3 regions of the Comamonas sp. 17RB genome follow, and region 3 is predicted to be linked to each of the others. Evidence: riboswitches for the same ligand, from Rfam matches in the RefSeq annotation. Region 3 holds a riboswitch; each other region holds the start of a gene.

Region 1 (6,484 bases), on a different contig from region 3:
GCAGTGCGCTGCCGACATCGGCCTCCAGCGCACGCATCTGCTGCGCAACGGTGGTGGGGGGCAGGTCCAGCCGGCGCGAGGCATCGGCAATCGAGCCGCAGTCCACAACGGCAATGAAGCTCTGTAGAAAACGCGAATCCATAAAAACGTATTTTGCGTGATCTGAACCACCAAACACCATCTTTTTTGTGGAGCCCATGCGGCGCACAGTGCGGCCATTCCTTTTGGTCATTCCTCTCGGTCATTCCTTTTTTCGTACCTCACCTCAGGAGCCCGCATGCCCACCATCCAATCCATCGAAGTCTGCGTCGCGCGCGTGCCGCTGGACAAAGTCACCTACCTGTCGAACCGCACCGTGGTGGACCGCCACTACGGCCTGGTCAAGATCCGCAGCACCGACGGGGTCGAAGGCATAGGCTTCTGCTACGTCGGCAACGCGGCGGGCGAAATCTTTCGCGTGGCGGTCGAACAGCTGCTGGCCCCGGTGCTGCTGGGCCGCGACTCGCTGGCTGTCGAAGGCCTATGGAAGGACATGTACCAGGAAGCCCTGCTGCAAGGCCGCATGGGCACGGTGATGCGTGCGCTCAGCGCCCTGGACATCGCCCTGTGGGACCTCAACGCGCGCACCGCCCAGCTGCCGCTGCACAAATACCTCGGCGCGGTGGAGCTGGACACCGTGGCCGCCTACGCCAGCGGCGGCTACTACGTGGAAGGCAAGACGGCCGGGCACCTGGGCGAGGAAATGGCCAGCTATGTCGAGCTGGGCTTCCAGGCCGTCAAGATGAAGACCGGTCGCTGGTCGCCCCAGGGCGAAGAGTCGCGCGTGAAGGCCGCCCGCGAAGCCATCGGCCCCGATGTGGAACTGATGCTGGACTGCAACAACGGCTGGGTCGACACCGTGCAGGCCATGCAGTACCTGCGCCGCATGGAGCAGTACGACCCCTATTTCATCGAAGAGCCGTTCAGCCCCGACGACGTGGAAAGCCATGCCCGCCTGGCCAAGCTCACCCGCATTCCCGTGGCCACGGCGGAAATCGGCTACGGCCGCTGGTACCACAAGCACCTGCTGGACATGGGGGCCGCCTCCATCCTGCAGACCGATGCGGCCGTGTGCGGCGGCATCACCGAATGGAAGCGCATTGCCGCCATGGCCGCCGGCTACGGCATCCAGATGTGCCCGCACTGGTTCCACGACGTGCACGCACCGCTGGTGGCGGCCACGCCGAACGCGCGCTACGTCGAATTCTTCTGGGATGACCAGGTCCTGAACTTCCGCCGCCTGCTGGACCGCCAGCTGTCGCAGGAAAAGGGCCGTGTCGTTCTGCACCAGACGCCCGGCCTGGGCTTCAACTTTGACGAGGCACAGGTGGCGAAGTTCGGCCGCTGGAGCAAGGTGGCGTAAGACCCCTCGGCCCATATAAAAAAAGGAGACATACCATGCAACGCAGACAATTTCTGTCCACGGTCGCCGCAGCCGGCGCACTCTGTGCCCAGCCCGGCTTTGCCCAAGGCAAGCCCCCGGCGGGGCCGGTCAAAATCCTGGTCGGTTTCTCGGCCGGCGGCGGCACCGACATCCTGGCGCGCATCATCGCCAACAAGCTGAACACGCTGTGGGGCATCCCCGTCATCGTGGAAAACAAGCCCGGCGCGGCCGGCCTGATTGCGGCGGCCGAAGTGGCCAAGGCCCCGGCCGACGGGAACACCCTGATGATGGGCCACATCAACGCCCTGGGCATTGCCCCCGCGCTCAACCCCAAGCTCGGCTTTTCCCCCGAGCGGGACTTTGCGGCGATTGCGCTGGTGGGGCAGACCCCGCAGGTGCTGGTGGCCAGCCCCAAGTCGTCCACCTCCATGCAAGGACTGTTGGCGGCCTTGAAGAAGAAGTCCGGCGAAATCAGCTTCGGCTCTTCCGGAACGGGATCGGCCCAGCACCTGGCGCTGGCACTGTTCGAGCAGACGGCCGGGGTGTCGGCCCTGCACATCCCCTACAAGGGCGCATCGAATGTGATGACGGACTTGCTGGGCGGGCAGATCGACTATGCGTTCGAAGGCATGACCACGGCGTCGCCCTTCATCAAAGGCGGCAAGGTGCGCGCGCTGGCACAGACCGGCACCAAGCGCGTGAAAGCCTTCCCGGATGTGCCCACCGTGGCCGAACAGGGCTACCCTGGCTTCAACGCCAGCATCTGGTTCGGCCTGGTTGGCCCGGCCAAGATGCCTGTCGAGGTGGTGACCCGCATCAATGCCGACGTCAACCGCATCCTGGCCATGCCGGATGTGGTGAGCAAGCTGGAAGAGTTCGGGGCCGAAGACGGCGGCGGAACGCCGCAGCGCTTTGAGGCATTCATGCGGGATGAGCGGGCCAAGTGGGCCAACCTCATCCAGTCGCGCGGGATCCGGGTGGACGCCTGAACCCAGGGCAGGGCAGTCGCCGCCCAGGGCGTTGCGGGTGGAGGCAGTCGATCAGGTGCCGATCACCCCGCATGTGCGGAGCCCCGTACGGGCTGCCGGTGGCAGATGGCAGACAGCGGTCGCTTGTACCGCCGACGCCGCGGCAGCCCGTGAAACGACTGATACCAAAAGCCCCCGCTGTGTACGCACAGCGGGGGCTTTGCTTTCTGCCGGGTGGTGCACTGGGCTGCCGAGCGCCTTCCGGGTGTATGCAGGCCCGGAGGGCGCTGTCCAACAAGGGGCTGGGCAACAGCATGGCGGGGTGACGTGTTCGCTGCTGTTTTTGTCTTTGTATTTGATAATGAGTTATCATTATCAAATCTTGTTCATGGTACCGGCGATGGCAAAGCTTCTTCCCGTCACCGTCCTGTCTGGCTTTCTGGGCGCAGGCAAGACGACGCTTCTCAACCACATCCTCCACAACCGCGAAGGCCTGCGCGTCGCGGTCATCGTCAACGACATGTCCGAGGTCAACATCGACGCAGCGCTGGTGCGCGAAGGCGGCAGCGACCTGTCCCGGACCGAGGAAAAACTGGTCGAAATGAGCAACGGCTGCATCTGCTGCACCCTGCGCGAAGACCTGCTGGTGGAGGTGCGCCGCCTGGCCCGGGAAAAGCGCTTTGACTACCTGGTGATCGAATCCACGGGCATCTCCGAGCCGTTGCCGGTGGCCGAGACCTTTACCTTCACCGACGAAGCGGGCGCCAGCCTGTCGGACATTGCGGTGCTGGACACCATGGTCACCGTGGTGGACGGCTTCAACTTCCTCAAGGACTACGAATCCCGGGACAGCCTGCAGGGGCGCGGGGAATCAATGGGCGAGGGGGACGAGCGCAAGGTGGTGGACCTGCTGGTGGAACAGGTCGAGTTCTGCGATGTGCTGGTGCTCAACAAGACCGACCTCATCACCGGGGCAGAGCGCCTGCGGCTCATCGCCATCCTGAAGACCCTGAACCCGCGTGCATGCATCGTGGAATCCAGTTTCGGCAAGGTGCTGCTGGCGTCGGTGCTGTCCACCAAGCTGTTCAATTTCGACGAGGCGGCCAAGGCCCCGGGCTGGCTGAAAGAGCTGCGTGGCGAGCACACACCGGAAACCCAGGAATACGGCATCGGCAGCTTTGTCTACCGCGCGCGCCGGCCGTTCCACCCCAGGCGCTTTCACGCCCTGGTGGGGTCCGAATGGCCCGGTGTCATTCGCTCCAAAGGTTTTTTCTGGCTGGCCAGCCGCCCCCTCTATGCGGGCAACTGGTCGCAGGCCGGCGCCGTGTGCCGCCATGGCCGGGCAGGGCGCTGGTGGGCTGCCGTGCCCCGTGAACAGTGGCCGCGCGAGCCCGAGTCGCTGGCCACCATCACCCAGCACTGGGACGAGCGCGTGGGCGATGCCCGCCAGGAACTGGTGCTGATCGGCATCGGCATGGACGAATCGGCGCTGCGCCAGCGGCTGGATGCCTGCCTGCTGACCGACCACGAGATGGCCCTGGCCCCCAAGGCCTGGACCGGCTTTCATGACCCGTTCCCGGCCTGGGACTGACGCGGTGCATGCCCGGCTGCAGCCTTTATGCAGCGCTGCGCTCCATCAGCTGCCAGGGCATGCATTCCGGATGTGTCCGGCGTGTTGTGTCCGTTGCGGACATGTGTCCTGAACGATAATTCCTCGCTGCATTGAGATACATTTCAATGCTTGTTACGAGGTGCTGCATTGGCCTGACGGCCACTGGAGTTAAACGGGAAGCAGGTGCACTCCATGGAGTGCAATGCCTGCGCTGCCCCCGCAACGGTAAGCGAATCACCCTCTGCACCCAGGTAAGACCTGAAGCCACTGCGCACTGCGTGGGAAGGCGTGGAGTGGGCCGAAAGTTCCAGGACGGATGTCCCGGGACATCGGCATTTCGCGAGCCCGGATACCGGCCTTGTCACTTTTGTTGGACGCCGCGGGTGAGCGCGCAGTCCAGGTTGGATGGGTTCGTGCGCCGAGCTGTCCCGCCTGCGCATGCATGCCTGCGGATGTTTTCTTGAATCGGCCTTGCGGGAGAGCAGGGCCATCTGGAGCCGCGCATGCGCACCCCTTCCCGTGTTTCCCCAGGCCCCCTCTGCGGGCCTGTCGCTTTTCCCCTTTCCGCCCTGAAGCCCGTGACCGCCGGCGCCGCGCTGTGCTGCGCGCTGTGGGGTGCCCACGCCCAGGGCGTGGCCGACCACACCGCGGCCTCTGCTGCTTCTGCCGCCACGGCCGCTGCCTCCGCATCGACTTCGACATCGGCACCGACTGCCGCGCTGGGCGATGTCTTCGTCACCGCCACGGCCCGGCCCGAGGACCGTGCCCGCATTGCCGCCACCACCCAGGTCATCGACCGCCAGGACATCGAACGCTCGTCGGCCCGCTCGGTCACCGACCTGCTGGCCGAACATGCGGTGGGTTTCCTCAGCGAATGGACGGCGGCCCAGACATCGCTGAACCTGCGCGGCGCCGCCACCGACGGCCAGGGGCGCGACTTCAAGGGCCAGGTGCTGGTGCTGCTCAATGGCCGCCGCGCCGGCACGGCCAATCTGTCCAAGCTCAGCCTGACGGATGTGGACCGCATCGAAATCGTGCGCGGCCCCGCCTCGGTGGTGTACGGCAGCCAGAACATGGGCGGGGTGATCAACATCATCCTGCGCACCGGCGCCAGCGGCCCGCTGAACCGCGTCACGGTGACCGGCAGTTCCTGGGGCGGCTGGAGCACCCAGGCCCAGACCGCAGGCACCAGCGGCATGCTGGACTGGTATGTGGGCCTGAACACCAGCGCCCGCGATGACTACAAGTCCGGTGACGGCGGCACCGTCATGCAGAACACCGGCTGGAAGCGCCGTGGTGCGGTGGCCGCCCTGGGGCTGCAGATCGACAGCCTGAACCGGGTGGAGCTGCAGGCGCGCACCGACGGCATCTACAACGCGGGCTTCCGGGGATCCGGGTCCAACATCTACAGCAAGGACAACCGCGACAACCGCTCGCTGGACCTGACCTACACCGGCGCGCTGGCCGATCAGTCGGTCAGCTGGCTGGCGCAGGTCTACCACTTCGTGGACGAGGACGAATTCAACTGGGCGTCCCCCGTCATCAAGAGCGGCACCAACCCGGTGCCGGGCACGGCGCGCGACTACAACGACCGCAAGCTGGACGCCACCGGCATCCGCCTGCAGCCGCGCTTTCGCCTGTCTGCCGCCAACGACCTGCTGGTGGGCGTGGACTGGGAACGCAGCCATCTGCGCTCGGACCGCTTCCGCGTGGCCATGCCCGGCGGCCCGGCCGGCCAGGTGGCGCCGTACGACAACAACCAGACGGAAGAAACCAAGGCGCTGTACCTGGAAGACGCCCACACCCTGCTGGACAACCGGCTGACCTTGCGCGGCGGCCTGCGCAAGACCTGGGGCGAGACCCGGTTCGACCCCACGCCCAACCTGGCGTTTGCCCAGTCCAATGTGCGCAAGTACGACACCCACACCTGGTCCCTGGGTTCGACCTGGAAGGCCACCGACGACTGGAACCTGCGCGCAGGCATCGCCACCGGCTTCCGGGCGCCGACTGCCACCGAACTGGCCGCCGACTTCACCGCCGTGGGCGGCGGGCGCACCTTCGGCAACCCCAATCTGAAGCCCGAGACCAGCCGCCAGATCGAAGTGGGCGCCACCTTCACGCAGCCGGGCTGGAAGGTGGACGCAGCGCTATTCCAGAACGTCATCTCCAACCGCATCACCACCGTATCCCGGGGCCCCAGCACCAACACCTCGGACTATGCCAACAACGCCGCAGAAGTCGTGGCGCGCGGCCTGGAGCTGACCACCAACGTCGACCTCAAGCAGGTGCTGGCCCTGGGCCTGCCGGGCCAGTCGCTCAGCGCCTTTGCGGGCGGTTACTACCACTTCGACATGCGCGACAAGGGCGCGGCGCCCACCGCCAACACCGACCGCGTGCAGCGCATGTACCGCTTCCAGGCCTCGGCCGGCATGCGCTACGCGCAGGGCATGGACCGCAATGCCGGCGACTGGAGCATGCAGC
Region 2 (6,484 bases), on a different contig from region 3:
CCGTTGGCCAGCTCGTAGAGCTGACCGCTTTGCGGATTGGTTTCGTCTTCACAGCCGATGCCGCAGCCACGCAGGATCTCGCCGTCGATCCCCAGTTCGCCGAACTCGTTGACGATCACCGCAATGCGCCGGCCATTGGCGTTCTGCAGAATGTGGCGCAGCAGCGTGGTCTTGCCGCTGCCCAGAAAGCCGGTAACGATGGTGGCGGGGATCTTGTGGTGCGTACTCATGGTCAGAAACTCCTGTGCTCCGAAGAAAAAGAAAGCTGCGGCCTCAGTGCCCGCTGCCAGTGAAGGGGGTGCCGGCGCAGTGTGCGCGGCGTGGGCGATGTAAGGGCTGTGCAGCGGCAGGGCCCACGGCCGCCTGGCCGCCATGACGCCCACAGTTACGGCCACGGACACGGCCGAACAGCCGCTGCGCGCCGCAGGTCAGGGGGTGCATGCGCCGGTCCTGCCCGGCAGGCCGCGCCATGGAGACATCCGCAGTGCAGCGCGCAGCCATGCCCGCGCCCTGCACGGATGTTGGGACAGGCATGCGCCGGGCATGCCGATGTGTGAACGGTTGAACCATGCTCTCCCCGAGCCGCCACGCAACAAAAAGCATGCGGTGGGGAAGCGATGCGTGCGACAGACCCGGGTCGCACCGCCAAAGCGGTGGAAAGGGCCAGTCAGCAAACAGCCCACACCCCGTGGCATACCACTGCAATCGAACAGGTCGGTATTCTGGCTCGCCGTCATACCGCACACACGGCCTTCCCAGGTAGCGTACCCAGTGGCATCAACGTGTGGCGGTCAGGCTTACAGCAGCGGGGGCTGCGCCGGAATGCTTCCCACCCGAAGGCGAAGGTCACCGGACTTCCCGTTTCACCCGGCATGGGCATGCGCCATGCAGAGCTCCTGTTCAAAGCGCAAATTATAGGAGCGGCAGCACACCCTTCGCGCAACGGGGACAGCTAAGTGCACGCTGCGGTGGGCAGCGCAGGCGGCAACAGGCACTGCATGTGGATGGTCTGCCAGACCGGGTCGGCCTCGCGCTGCAGCACCGCAAACCCGTTGCCTTGCCAGAACTCCAGCGCCCCCGGCAAGAACGGGTGGGTGTGCAGGTACAGCACCTCCACCCCGTGGGCCCGGGCGTGGGCCTGCAGCGTGGCCCACAAGGCCTGTGCCAGCCCCTGTCGCCGCCACACCGGCGCCACAAACAGGCGCACCACTTCCACCACGGCCAGCGGCCCGAAATCCAGCTGCGCAAACCGGCCGTCGTACGGGCGGTAGGCAATGCTGCCCACCACACCCCGCTGCGCATCGTGGGCCGCCCACATCCGCCCGCCGCCCCCCCCGTACACCTGCTCGAAATGCAGCAGGTCCGCCGCCGTGTCCTGGGCAGACACGCGCGCACCGAACATCTGCACGCGTGCATCGCGCAGAAAACCGTCCACCTCCTGCAGGCGCTCGACCGGCTGAATGGAAATCAGATGGGACAGGGACAAAGACAGGGTCATGCCAGACTCGAAACCGCCATGCGCACAGGCTGCCGTGGGGGGCTGCCGCTACAAAATCAGCTACATTACCCGAACTTTGGTTCCGCAAGGACATGCACCGGCGTACGCTGGCCGCATGAGGGAATCCAGTGCAGACCGCGCCCCTGGCGCTGCCTGCCAAATGGAACTGCCCCCGCAACTGTAGGCAATGAGCCCGCGACCGACACACCACTGAACGCCAGTTTGGGAAGGTGGTCGCGAGGCGCTGATCTGCCAGTCAGGAGACCTGCCAAAGCACCAACCATTCATTGCCGGCGGGGTGTCCGGGAAGTGAGCCATTTCTCGTGACTCTGTCGTTCCGGCGCCGCTGCGGCCCGCACGCACAGCGTGGGTTGTGCCTTGTCTTCCAGTGGTCCCTGCCCAACCTGGAAAGACGAGCCTGATGCTGATCCGAAGCCTTGCCTGCACCGCCCTGCTGGCCACCACCTTCACCGCCCACGCCACGGACTATCCCTTGCAGGTGCAGAACTGCGGCCACACCGTCACTTTCGACAAGGCCCCTGCTTCGGCCGTCACCATCGGCCAGGGCGGCACCGAGATGCTGTATGCGCTGGGCCTGGGCGACAAGGTGGCCGGCACGGCGCTGTGGTTCAACCCGGTGCTGCCGCAGTTCAAGGCCGTCAACGACAAGGCTCCACGCCTGTCCGACAACATTCCCAGCTTCGAGTCGGTGATCGGCAAGCGCCCGGCGCTGGTCGTGTCCCAGTTCGAATGGATGGTCGGCAAGGACGGCGTGGTCGGCACCCGCGAGCAATTCCACGACCTGCGCATTGCCACCTACGCCATGCCCACCGACTGCGAAGGCAAGAACAACCTGGTGGGGTCGGACGGCACACGCACGGCCGGCTACGACGTGAAGTCCCTGTACAAGAGCATTCACCAGCTGGCCCAGATCTTTGACGTGCAGGCGCGCGGCGACAGCCTGGTCAAGGACCTCGGCACACGCCAGGCCCAGGCCATCGCCAAGGTCAAGGCCTCCAAGCTGCAAGACCTGTCGGCGGCGCTGTGGTTCTCCAGCGCCGATCTGGCGGCCGACCCCTATATGGCCGGCAAGAACGGTGTGGCCGGTTACATGATGCAGTCCATGGGCCTGCGCAACGTCGTCAGCTCCACCGAAGAATGGCCCACCGTGGGCTGGGAAACCATTGCCAAGGCCAACCCCTCGATTCTGATCATTGCCCGCATGGACCGCCGCCGCTTCCCTGCCGATGACTACCAGAAGAAGCTGGAATTCCTGAAGAAGGACCCGGTCACCCAGCACATGGATGCCGTCAAGCACCAGCGCATCGTCATCGTCGATGCGGATGCCCTGCAAGGCTCGATCCGCCAGGTCGACGGCATGGAACAGATTGCCGAGGCCGTGCTCCGCCTGCAAGGCGCAGCCAAGTAAGAACAGCAAGAAGAAAGCCCCCTGCCGTGCCGCCCTGCACGGCAGCCCCCTATTTCCATGCAAGCAGAGACTGCACTCCCTCGCGCAGACGCAGCCGGCACCGCTGGCGGCCGGCTGCTGCGCACGGCCTGGGTGGTGGCCGCGGCCGCCGCCCTGCTGCTGATCGCGGTCGTGCTGGGCATCGCCATCGGCGAGACCGACATCTCCGCGCACACCGTCTTTCAGGTGCTGGCCCACCAGCTGCTGGGCCAGCCGCTGTCCGCCGTCGACCCCATCACCCAGGGCATCGTCTGGAACTACCGGCTGCCGCGGGCACTGGTGGCCGCCAGCTGCGGCGCGGGCCTGGCCATCTCCGGCGTGATCCTGCAGTCGCTGCTGCGCAATGCGCTGGCAGAGCCGTATCTGCTGGGCATCTCGGCAGGCGCCTCCACCGGGGCGGTGCTGGTCACCGTGGCCGGCCTGGGCGCAGGCGCCATCTCCATGACCACCGGCGCCTTCTTCGGCGCGGTGTGCGCCTTTGCCCTGGTCGCCCTGCTGGCCCACGCCGCCGGCAATGGCGGCTTGCGCAACAGCGGACAGATCGTGCTGGCCGGCATTGCCGGATCACAGCTTTTCAACGCCCTGACCTCGCTGGTCATCACCAAGTCCGGCAGCGCCGAACAGGCGCGCGGCATCATGTTCTGGCTGCTGGGCAGCCTCAGCGGCGTGCGCTGGCCGGACACGCTGCTGACCGCCACGGTCGCCGGCATCGGCACCCTGCTGTGCCTGCTGCATGCCCGCTCGCTGGACGCCTTCACCTTCGGCAGCGAATCCGCCGCCGCACTGGGCATTCCGGTGCGCCGGGTGCAACTGACCCTGCTGCTGGCGGCCGCGCTGATGACGGCGGTGATGGTCTCCATCGTCGGCGCCATCGGCTTTGTCGGGCTGGTGATCCCGCATGCCGCGCGGCTGCTGGTCGGCGTCCGCCACCGGCGGCTGATTCCCGCCAGCGCACTGATTGGCGCCGTGTTCCTGATTGCGGCCGATGTCGTCTCGCGCACGCTGATCGCCGGCCAGGTCCTGCCCATCGGCGTCATCACTGCCCTGGTGGGCGCCCCCGTGTTTGCGCTCATCCTGCTCAAGGCCCAGGGGCGCCGGGCATGAAGACCCCCTCCATGCCCACGGCATCCACGCCCTCCACACGGCCTGCGGTGGCACTGCAGGCACGCCAGCTCGGCTGGCAGGTACAGGGCACGCCCATCGTGCAGAACGTCTCGCTGCAGGTGCACAGCGGAGAAATGCTGGGCCTGATCGGACCCAACGGCTCGGGCAAGTCCAGCCTGCTGCGCCTGCTGTCCGGCGTGCTGCGCCCGCAAACCGGCGACGTGCTGCTGGGGGACCAGGCACTGCACCGCATGCCACGCCGCAGCATTGCCCGCCAGCTGGCCCTGGTAGCGCAAAGCGCACACACACAGGATGCCATCACCGTCTGGGACGCGGTGGAGCTGGGGCGCACCCCCTGGCTGTCGGCCCTGCAGCCGCTCTCCACACGGGACCGGGACATCGTGCACCAGGCCCTGCACGCCGTCGGCCTGCAGGACAAGGCGCAGCGCACCTGGCACACCCTGTCGGGCGGCGAGCGCCAGCGTGCACACATTGCCCGGGCCCTTGCGCAGCAACCCGAAGTGCTGCTGCTGGACGAGCCCACCAACCACCTCGACGTGCACCAGCAGCTGTCGCTGATGCAACTGGTGCAGCACCTTCCCATCACCAAGGTGATCGCACTGCATGACCTGAACCAGGCCCTGGCCTGCGACCGGCTGGCGGTGATGCACCAGGGCCGGCTCGTGCACCTGGGCACGCCCGACGAAGTGCTCACGCCGGAACTGCTGCAGACCGTCTTCCAGGTGCAGGCCCACAGCCTGACCGACCCCCTCGACGGCAGCCGCGTGCTGCGCCTGCGGCCCTTGACCACCACCTTGCCCTGAAAGCCTTGCCCATGACCGTCTCCCTTGCTTCCCGCCTGGCCGCCCTGTGGCTGTGCTGCTGTGCCGCCAGCGGAGCCAGCGCCGAAACCTTTGAAGTCAAGATGCTCAACCGCGGCCCGCACGGCGCCATGGTCTATGAGCCCGAATTCATCCAGGCCGCCCCCGGCGACACCATCAAGTTCCTGGCGACCAGCAACGGCCATGATGCGGTCTCCATCGCCGGCATGGCACCAGCGGGCGCCACCGCCTTTCGCGGCAAGGTCAATGAAGAGATTGCCATCACCCTGACCCAGCCGGGTCTCTACGGCATCAAGTGCCAGCCCCACTACGCCATGGGCATGGTCATGCTGGTGCGGGTGGGCGACACCCCACTCTCCCAGCTGGTGGTGCCGGAAGATGTGCCGGAACAAGCCCGCCAACGCTTCGAAGGCATTGCCTCGCGCGCCGCCGCCACCCGATAAACGCCCTGGCGGCTGCTTGTAGCCGCACAGCAGGCACACCACCCACGCCCTCCGCTATCCCCTGCGCACGCTGCGCCGGCCACAATTTCCATCCACCCCGCCCCTCCATGCGCCGACCTACCGCCCCCCACCTTCTCAGCCTGGCCCTGCTCTGCACCACCGGCGCCGCCTGTGCCGGCGCCCAGGATGACGCCACCGGTTTCACCGAAGGCAGCAGCCTGACCCTGCTCAACCGCATGCTGTTCGAGCAGCTGGACTACCAGAAGGGCAGCAGCTTCCGCGCAGCCAGCGGCGTGCGCGGCCAGACCCAGGCCCAGGAAGCGGCTTACGGGCTGATGCTGAACTACCAGTCCGGCTACACGCGCGGCCTGGTCGGCGTGGGGCTGGACGCCCATGCCTATGGCGCCATCAACCTGGGCACCGAAGCCGACAGTGCACGCGCCACGCCGCGCTATGTGGCCAAGGACGGGCAGGACATCCCCGACCGCTTTGGCCGTGCCGGCGGCGCCCTGAAGCTGCGCGTGTCCTCCACCGAACTGAAGCTGGGGGAAATGCGCACCAAGAACCCCATCTTCAGCTCCTCCGACACCCGCCTGCTGCCCGAAACCAACCGCGGCTGGCAGATCACCAGCAGCGACATTGCCAACGTCACGCTGCAAGCCGGGCGTTTCACCCGCTGGGCCGACCGCAATGCCCGCAGCAATGGCGGCCAGCTGCTGGCCAATTACTCCGGGGTGAACGGCGATGCCTTCAGCTTTCTGGGCGGCGCCTGGAACACCCCCATCCCCAACCTGTCGGTCAGCAGCTACTACGGCCGCTATGAGGACCACTGGAACACCTGGTACCTGGGCAGCTTCTACAAGCTGCCGCTGGCCGACCAGCGCAACCTCTCCTTCAACCTGAATGTCTACCGCAGCGCCGACACCGGCAAGGCCCGGGCGGGCGACATCGCCACCACCACCTGGAGCCTGCTGGGCAGCTACGCCTTCGGCCCCCACAAGCTGGGACTGGGCTACCAGAAGGTCAACGGCGACAACCCTTTCGACTATGTGAACCGGGGCTCCATCTGGCTGGACAACGCCATGCAGCTGTCTGACTTCAATGGTGCACATGAGGCTTCATGGCAGCT
Region 3 (6,484 bases):
GCGTGCATCACCATGTCGGGCCGTGCGGGCGTGCATTCGGGTGGGGGCGGCTCCGGGCTTTCGCTGTAGCGCATCAGCGCCTGGATGGTCGCACCGATCGCATCGCGGTAAAAGTTCAGGGCCTCTTCGCAGCGGCCCTGGAACAGGAGATAGGTCTGGACTTGCATGCATGCCTCCGGTGGTTAGACAGCGGTTGTACGGCAGCAGCGCCAATGCAGGTATGACAGAACGTAGCCGGGCCGACCAAAGGCCAGGGCGGCATGGCGGGCACGTCGGTAATGGCGGGAATGTCGGGTGGCACGCGGTGGCGGTGTGCCACCGCCGCAGGCGCCATGCTGCCGTTACCAGTCTTCCTTCACCGCCAGCACCGCGTCCTCACCGGTGGCCTTGCGGCCGGCCCACCAGGCCGTCAGGGTGCCGGCCAGCACCACGGCGCAGGCCAGGGCCAGCAGGCGCCCGGCGGGTAGGCGCAGCTCCATGGTCCAGTGAAAGCTTTGCGGGTTGACCACGTGCACCAGGATGGCGGCCACGCCCAGGCCCAGCAAGGTGCCGGCCAGCGCTCCCATGGCCGTCCAGGCCGCCCCCTCGCCGGCGACCACGGTGAGGATCTGCCGGCGCGTCAGCCCCAGGTGGGTCAGCAGCCCAAACTCCTTGCGCCGTGCCAGGACCTGGGCGCTGAAGCTGGCGGCAATGCCGAACAGCCCGATGCCGATCGCCACCGCCTGCAGCCAGTAGGTAACGGCGAAGCTGCGGTCAAAAATCTCCAGCGAGCGCTGGCGCAGCGCGGCGCTGCTGGTGAATTCCAGCGGCGGAGCCTGCCCGCCGGACAGCCGGGCCAGGGCAGCTTCGATGCGCGGCTGCAGCGTGGCCTGGTCTTCGCCCGCAGCAGGCCACAGCGACAGCTCGGACATACGGGCATCGCCCGTCAGGCGCTGGTAGTCGCCCCAGTCCATGGCCACCGCGCCGAACTGGCGGATGTAGTCGCGCCAGATGCCGGCAATGAAAAAGCGCGTTTCTACTGCGCCGGCCGTGGGGGCAGTGGCCGGGCCGTCTGTCCCGGCAGCACTGCTGCCGGCCTGCCCGGTGCTGAACGCACGGTCCAGCAGCGGCCAGGGCTGGCCGGCCTGCACGCCATACAGCGTGGCCACGGCCTCGCTCACGTAGACGGCAACCATGCCGTTCGGAACCGACTGGGCAGGCGCTGCCCCCACCCACGGCAGCTGCTGGGCCTGCGGGCCGTGCAGCGGGCGCAGCAGCAGGCTGATGGCCGGGCGCTGCGGGTCCAGCCACAGGCTGGTGGCCCGCATCGGCTGGGCGCGTTTCACCCCGGGCAGGTCGCGCACGGCCTGCAGCAACGCGGGCGGCAGCAGCGCCGCGTCGGATTTGGACGAGCCGCCGGCCGCACGCAGGTACAGCGGCGAGGGCAGCACGGCGTCCAGCCAGTCCAGCATGCTGCCGCGAAAGCTGGTGACCATCACCGTCAGCGCCACGGCCAGGCTCAGGCTGGCCACCACGCCGCCCACGGCCACGCTGGCGCTGGCCCGCATGCGGCGGGCACGTTCCAGCGCCAGCATGGACAGCGGCTGGCGCAGCGTGGCCGGCCACAGCCGCTGCAGGCCGCCCAGCACGCGATCCAGCAACCAGGGCAGCAGCGCCATGCCGCCCAGCAGCATCAGTCCCACGGCCACATAGGCGGCCAGGGGAATGCCGCCAATGGGCGGCACGCTGGCCAGCAGCGCACTGGCGGCCACCAGGGCCAGGCCGGTCCAGGCGCGCGCAGGCGTCTGGCCCACGGCGCCCAGCCCTTTGAGCGTGGCCGCGGGCGGCAGTGCACGGGCCGTGCGTGCCGGCCACCAGGCGCCGGCCACGGTGGCGGCCAGGCCCAGGGCAAAGAAGGTGGCGGCAGCCGGTGCGCTCCACAGCAGCGGGGGCTGGCCGCCGGCAAAGTAGCCGCCGCCCAGGTCCCCGCCCAGCATGCGCAGGGCCAGCCAGGCCAGTCCGGTGCCCAGCGCAATGCCGGCCGCGCTGCCGACCATGCCCAGCAGGGCGGCTTCCCACAGCACCAGGCGCATGCGCTGCGCGGGCGTGAGCCCCAGCACGGCCAGCAGCGCCAGTTGCGGTGCGCGCCGCGCCACGCTCAGCGCCAGTACGGAGAACACCAGAAACGCCCCGGTGAACAGCGCCACCAGGGCCAGCACGGTCAGGTTGACGCGGTAGGCGCGTGACATCTCGGCCGCACGCTGCTGCTCACCGCCCGGCTGCTGCACCAGCACCTGGGCCGGCCAGCCGGGCAGGGCACGCAGCGCGGCGGTGAAGGCGCTGCGGCCGGTGCCGCTGCGCAGCAGCACATCCACACGCTGGATCTGGCCGTCCTGGCCCAGCAGGTCCTGGGCGGCGCCAATGTCCATCACCGCCAGCGGGGCGCCGCCGGCCGCCACCGTGCCGGCCACGCGCAGCGTCACGGCATGGGTGTGCACGCGCACCGGCAGCAGGGCGCCGGGGGCGCTGGCTTCGTCCAGGCCCAGGGCCTGCAGTGCCGCCGGGTTCAGAAACACCGCGTCGGGCGCGAACAGTTGCAACCGGTCCTGGTCGGCAAACAGCCGGGGCTGCAGCGCAGGGGCCAGTGGGGCCGACTGCAAGGCATCGCCGCCCAGCAGGCGCAGCGACAGTGGTTCCGGGATGGCATGCGGCGCGTGATCGCCAGCCACGGCCGTGGCGGGCGTGCTGTCGATCTGCACCGTGCCCTCGATCCACGGCGCGGCATGCTGCACCTCGGGCCGCAGCGCGATCAGCGGGTAAATGCTCTGGGGCAGGCTGGCGCGCATGCCACGGAATTCCAGATCTGGCTGGCCGTTGACGCTGCGCACCGCGCGGGAAAACTCATCCAGCGCCGACTGGTTGATCACATGCACCGCAAAACCCAGGGCCACGCCCAGCGCAATGGCCAGCAGGGCGGTCAGGCTGCGCCAGGGCTGGCGCCGGTACTCCTGCAGCGAAAAACTGGCCAGCAGGCGCGGCAGCGGAGAAGCGGTGAGAGAGGGTGAGGCGGGCACGGAGGTTCCAGGGCAAAACAGCGGTGTGCACCGCCCCCGGGGCGGGTGGGCACGCCTGCGCGGCCCAGGGTTCCATGGGCAGGGCATTCGCCATCCTACAAGCCCCGTGTCAGCCTGCTGCCTACAATGCGGGGTTTTGGTGCTTGCAGCGCTGTTCTGGCGCTGCGGTTAAACGGGAAACATGGACGCCGGCGCCCGCGCTGGCACAGCATGTACTGCCCCCGCAACAGTGAGCGCACAGGTCCCGCAGGACCCGCTTGCCATCTCTTGCCACTGGAGCCATGCGCTCTGGGAAGGCTTGGCAAGCCGTGCGCCAGTCTGGATACCGGCCAAAACAGGTCCAGCATCCGCTGGCGTGCCGCTGTGCATGCAGACCCGGGTTGCTGGTTGTGTGAAGCACGGGCGGGGACGCCGGTGCCAACCATGTGTGCATCCATGCGAAATTTCCAACCATTCCCAGCGGAAGGCCAGCGCGCTTCCGTGCGTTTTCCTCTGGCGGCCGTGGCCCTGGCCGCGGCCTGCCTGGCCCAGCATGCTGCGGCGCAAAACGTGCCCCTGTCCACCACGGTGGTGACCGCCACCCGCTCTGAAACGCCGCTGGACGAAACCCTGGCCGATGTGCGCGTGATCACCGAAGAGCAGATCAGCAACTCGGCAGGCCGCTCGCTGGCCGAAGTGCTGCAGCGCTTTGCCGGCGTGCAGATGTCCAGCAACGGCGGCCGCGGCAACACGCAAAGCGTCTATATCCGCGGCAGCAAGCAGGTGGTCCTGCTGGTGGACGGGGTGCGCTTCGGTTCGGCCACGCTGGGCACGCCCACGCTGGAGTCGCTGCCGCTGGAAGCCATTGAGCGCATCGAGGTGGTGCACGGCCCGGCATCGGCCCTGTATGGCAGCGATGCCATTGGCGGGGTGATCCAGATCTTCACCAAGCAGGGCAAGGGCGTGAAGCAGGCATTCGTGCCCCATGCCGCACTCACCTGGGGCCGCGCGGGCTACAAAAAGGCCGATGGCGGTTTTGCAGGCGAGCAGTCCGGCTGGAACTACAGCCTGAACATGGCGCGCGTCATCGACCCTGGCTTCTCGGCCACCAACCGCAAGAGCGCCGAATTCCGCTCCGATGCCGACAAGTTCAACCAGACCTCGGTCACGGCGGCACTGGGTTATGCCTTCAATGCCGACTGGCGCCTGGATGCCAATCTGATGCGGGCGGACAGCTATTCCGAGTTCGACCAGGACTACATCTTCATGCCCGACTGGAGCATGCCGCTGGTGAACGGTTCGTACAACGAATTCCGTGCCGCCACTAGCCAGCTCAAGCTGTCGGGCAGGCTGTCTGCCAACTGGAACAGCACCCTGAGCGTGTCGCGTTCCAATGACAAGCAGCGTTCCCACCACCGCCTGGAGGGCCGTACCGACCGTTACCAGGACCTGTTCCAGACCGAGCAGACCGAATACAAATGGGGCAACGAGATCAAGACCCCGGTGGGTGTGGTGGTGGCCGGCCTGGAGCGTCTGGAGCAGCAGATTGCCTCGTCCGAGCGCTACGACCACAAGGACCGTTCGACCAATGCCGCCTATGCCGGCCTGAACGGCAGCCACGCGGCGCATTCCTGGCAGCTCAACCTGCGCCGTGACGACAACTCCCAGTTCGGCGGCTACAACACCTGGGGCATTGGCTACGGCTACGAAGTCCTGTCCGGTCTGCGCGCGCGCGTGGCACGGGCCAGCAGCATGAAGGCGCCCACCTTCAACGACCTGTACTACCCCATGTCCGGCAACCCCAACCTGCAGCCCGAAAGCTCCAAGGGCAACGAAATCGGGCTGGACTGGAGCGTGGGCGGCCACGAGTTCAAGCTGACGGGCTTCGACAACAAGGTCAAGAACCTGATCTCCTGGGCCGACGACGGCACCGGCATGTGGTTCCCCTTCAACATCGACAGCGCACGCCTGAAGGGCTGGTCGCTGGGCTACAGCACCCAGTGGCAGGGCTGGGATCTGTCGGCACGCTACGAGCACCTGGATGCGGTCGATGGCAAGGGCCAGCGCCTGACGGACCGTTTGCCCGAGCACCAGGCCACGCTGTCGGTGGACAAGCGTATCGGCGCCTGGAAGTTCGGCACCAGCGCACTGTATGCCGGCAAGCGCACCGACAAGCAGGGTACGGTGGACCTGGGCGGTTACACCACCGTGGACCTGCACGCCGAATACCAGTTCGCCAAGGACTGGGCGGTGCAGGCCCGTGTGGCCAATCTGACCGACAAGGTCTATGAAACTGCCTACGGCTACAACCAGCGTGGCCGCGCCGGTTTTGTCACCTTGAAGTGGACGCCGCGCTGAAGTCGCGCCGCTAGCACGGCCCCGCGGGCCGGCGTTGTTCAGGCCGCCGCAATGCCCCGGGCCGTCAACCGCAGCACCCGGTCGGCGCGGGCCGCCGCGTCCGGGGAATGGGTGACCAGCACCAGGCTGGCGCCGGCTTCGCGGGTCTGGGCCACCAACAGGTCCATGGTGCGGGCGGCCGTGTCCGGGTCCAGATTGCCGGTGGGCTCGTCGGCCAGCAGCAGGGCCGGGCGGTGCACCAGGGCGCGGGCAATGGCCACCCGTTGCAGCTGGCCGCCGCTGAGCTGCTGGGGCAGGCGCTGCCCCATATCGCCCAGGCCCACGGCCGCCAGCATGGCCTGCACGCGGGCGTCCTGCTCGGCCGGGGTGCCACGCGCCAGCAGCATCAGCGGCAGGGCCACGTTCTGCGCCACGCTCAGATGCGGCAGCACGTGAAAGGCCTGGAACACAAAGCCCACATGGGCACGGCGCCAGACAGCCAGACCGGCTTCGTCCAGCCGGCCGATGTCCTGGCCCTGGTGCAGCACCTGGCCCTGGTCCCAGCGGTCCAGCCCGGCCAGGCAGTTGAGCAGCGTGGACTTGCCCACGCCCGAATCGCCGACGATGGCGACAAACTCGCCCGCCACCACCTCCAGGTTGACCTGCTCGAACACCGTGGCCGCATCGGCCCCTGTGCCATAGCGTTTGGCCAGGTCCACGACCTGAACGTTGGCGGGCGGTGTGCTGGCAGCTGGCAAGGACATGGTGAAGGCAGTCAACGGCGGGAGACGGGAGAGGCGGCTTACTTGGGCAGGCTGGCCTGCACTACACCCCAGGCCGCTTGCACCAGTTGCACGATGGCGTCGGGGGCCTGGCAGTCAATCGGGTGGCGCTGGGGCATGCTGCGCAGCCAGGTGATCTGGCGCTTGGCCAGTTGGCGCGTGGCGGCAATGCCTTTTTCGCGCACCAGGTGCATGTTCAGCGCGGGCTTGTCGCGGCGCTCCTGCCAGTCCAGTTCCTCCCACACCTGGCGGTAGCCCACGCAGCGCATGCTGGGCAGGTCCAGGTGCAGATCGGGACGGGCGCGCAGCGTGCGCACCTCGTCCACCAGGCCG

Evidence for each region. Region 3 has a riboswitch for cobalamin ahead of QM470_RS03920 (TonB-dependent receptor domain-containing protein). Riboswitches for the same ligand answer to the same signal wherever they lie in the genome.
Region 1: it holds a riboswitch for cobalamin, as region 3 does, so the genes downstream of both, QM470_RS03130 (TonB-dependent receptor) here and QM470_RS03920 (TonB-dependent receptor domain-containing protein) in region 3, are expected to answer to the same signal.
Region 2: it holds a riboswitch for cobalamin, as region 3 does, so the genes downstream of both, QM470_RS00680 (ABC transporter substrate-binding protein) here and QM470_RS03920 (TonB-dependent receptor domain-containing protein) in region 3, are expected to answer to the same signal.

The regions. Positions count from the first base shown of each region.
Region 1 covers NZ_JASHHY010000001.1:725,016-731,499, reverse strand. Annotated here, with positions in the region: gene QM470_RS03150 (LysR family transcriptional regulator) at 1-142, opposite strand, end outside; gene QM470_RS03145 (mandelate racemase/muconate lactonizing enzyme family protein) at 278-1,402, shown strand; gene QM470_RS03140 (Bug family tripartite tricarboxylate transporter substrate binding protein) at 1,438-2,412, shown strand; gene zigA (zinc metallochaperone GTPase ZigA) at 2,792-3,982, shown strand; cobalamin riboswitch at 4,124-4,378, shown strand; gene QM470_RS03130 (TonB-dependent receptor) at 4,582-6,484, shown strand, end outside.
Region 2 covers NZ_JASHHY010000001.1:157,522-164,005, forward strand. Annotated here, with positions in the region: gene cobW (cobalamin biosynthesis protein CobW) at 1-230, opposite strand, end outside; cobalamin riboswitch at 696-915, opposite strand; gene QM470_RS00675 (GNAT family N-acetyltransferase) at 953-1,498, opposite strand; cobalamin riboswitch at 1,559-1,785, shown strand; gene QM470_RS00680 (ABC transporter substrate-binding protein) at 1,920-2,927, shown strand; gene QM470_RS00685 (FecCD family ABC transporter permease) at 2,985-4,070, shown strand; gene QM470_RS00690 (ABC transporter ATP-binding protein) at 4,067-4,894, shown strand; gene QM470_RS00695 (pseudoazurin) at 4,906-5,355, shown strand; gene QM470_RS00700 (OprD family outer membrane porin) at 5,463-6,484, shown strand, end outside.
Region 3 covers NZ_JASHHY010000002.1:142,334-148,817, reverse strand. Annotated here, with positions in the region: gene QM470_RS03930 (VOC family protein) at 1-167, opposite strand, end outside; gene QM470_RS03925 (FtsX-like permease family protein) at 342-3,020, opposite strand; cobalamin riboswitch at 3,174-3,401, shown strand; gene QM470_RS03920 (TonB-dependent receptor domain-containing protein) at 3,534-5,390, shown strand; gene QM470_RS03915 (ABC transporter ATP-binding protein) at 5,429-6,133, opposite strand; gene miaA (tRNA (adenosine(37)-N6)-dimethylallyltransferase MiaA) at 6,172-6,484, opposite strand, start outside.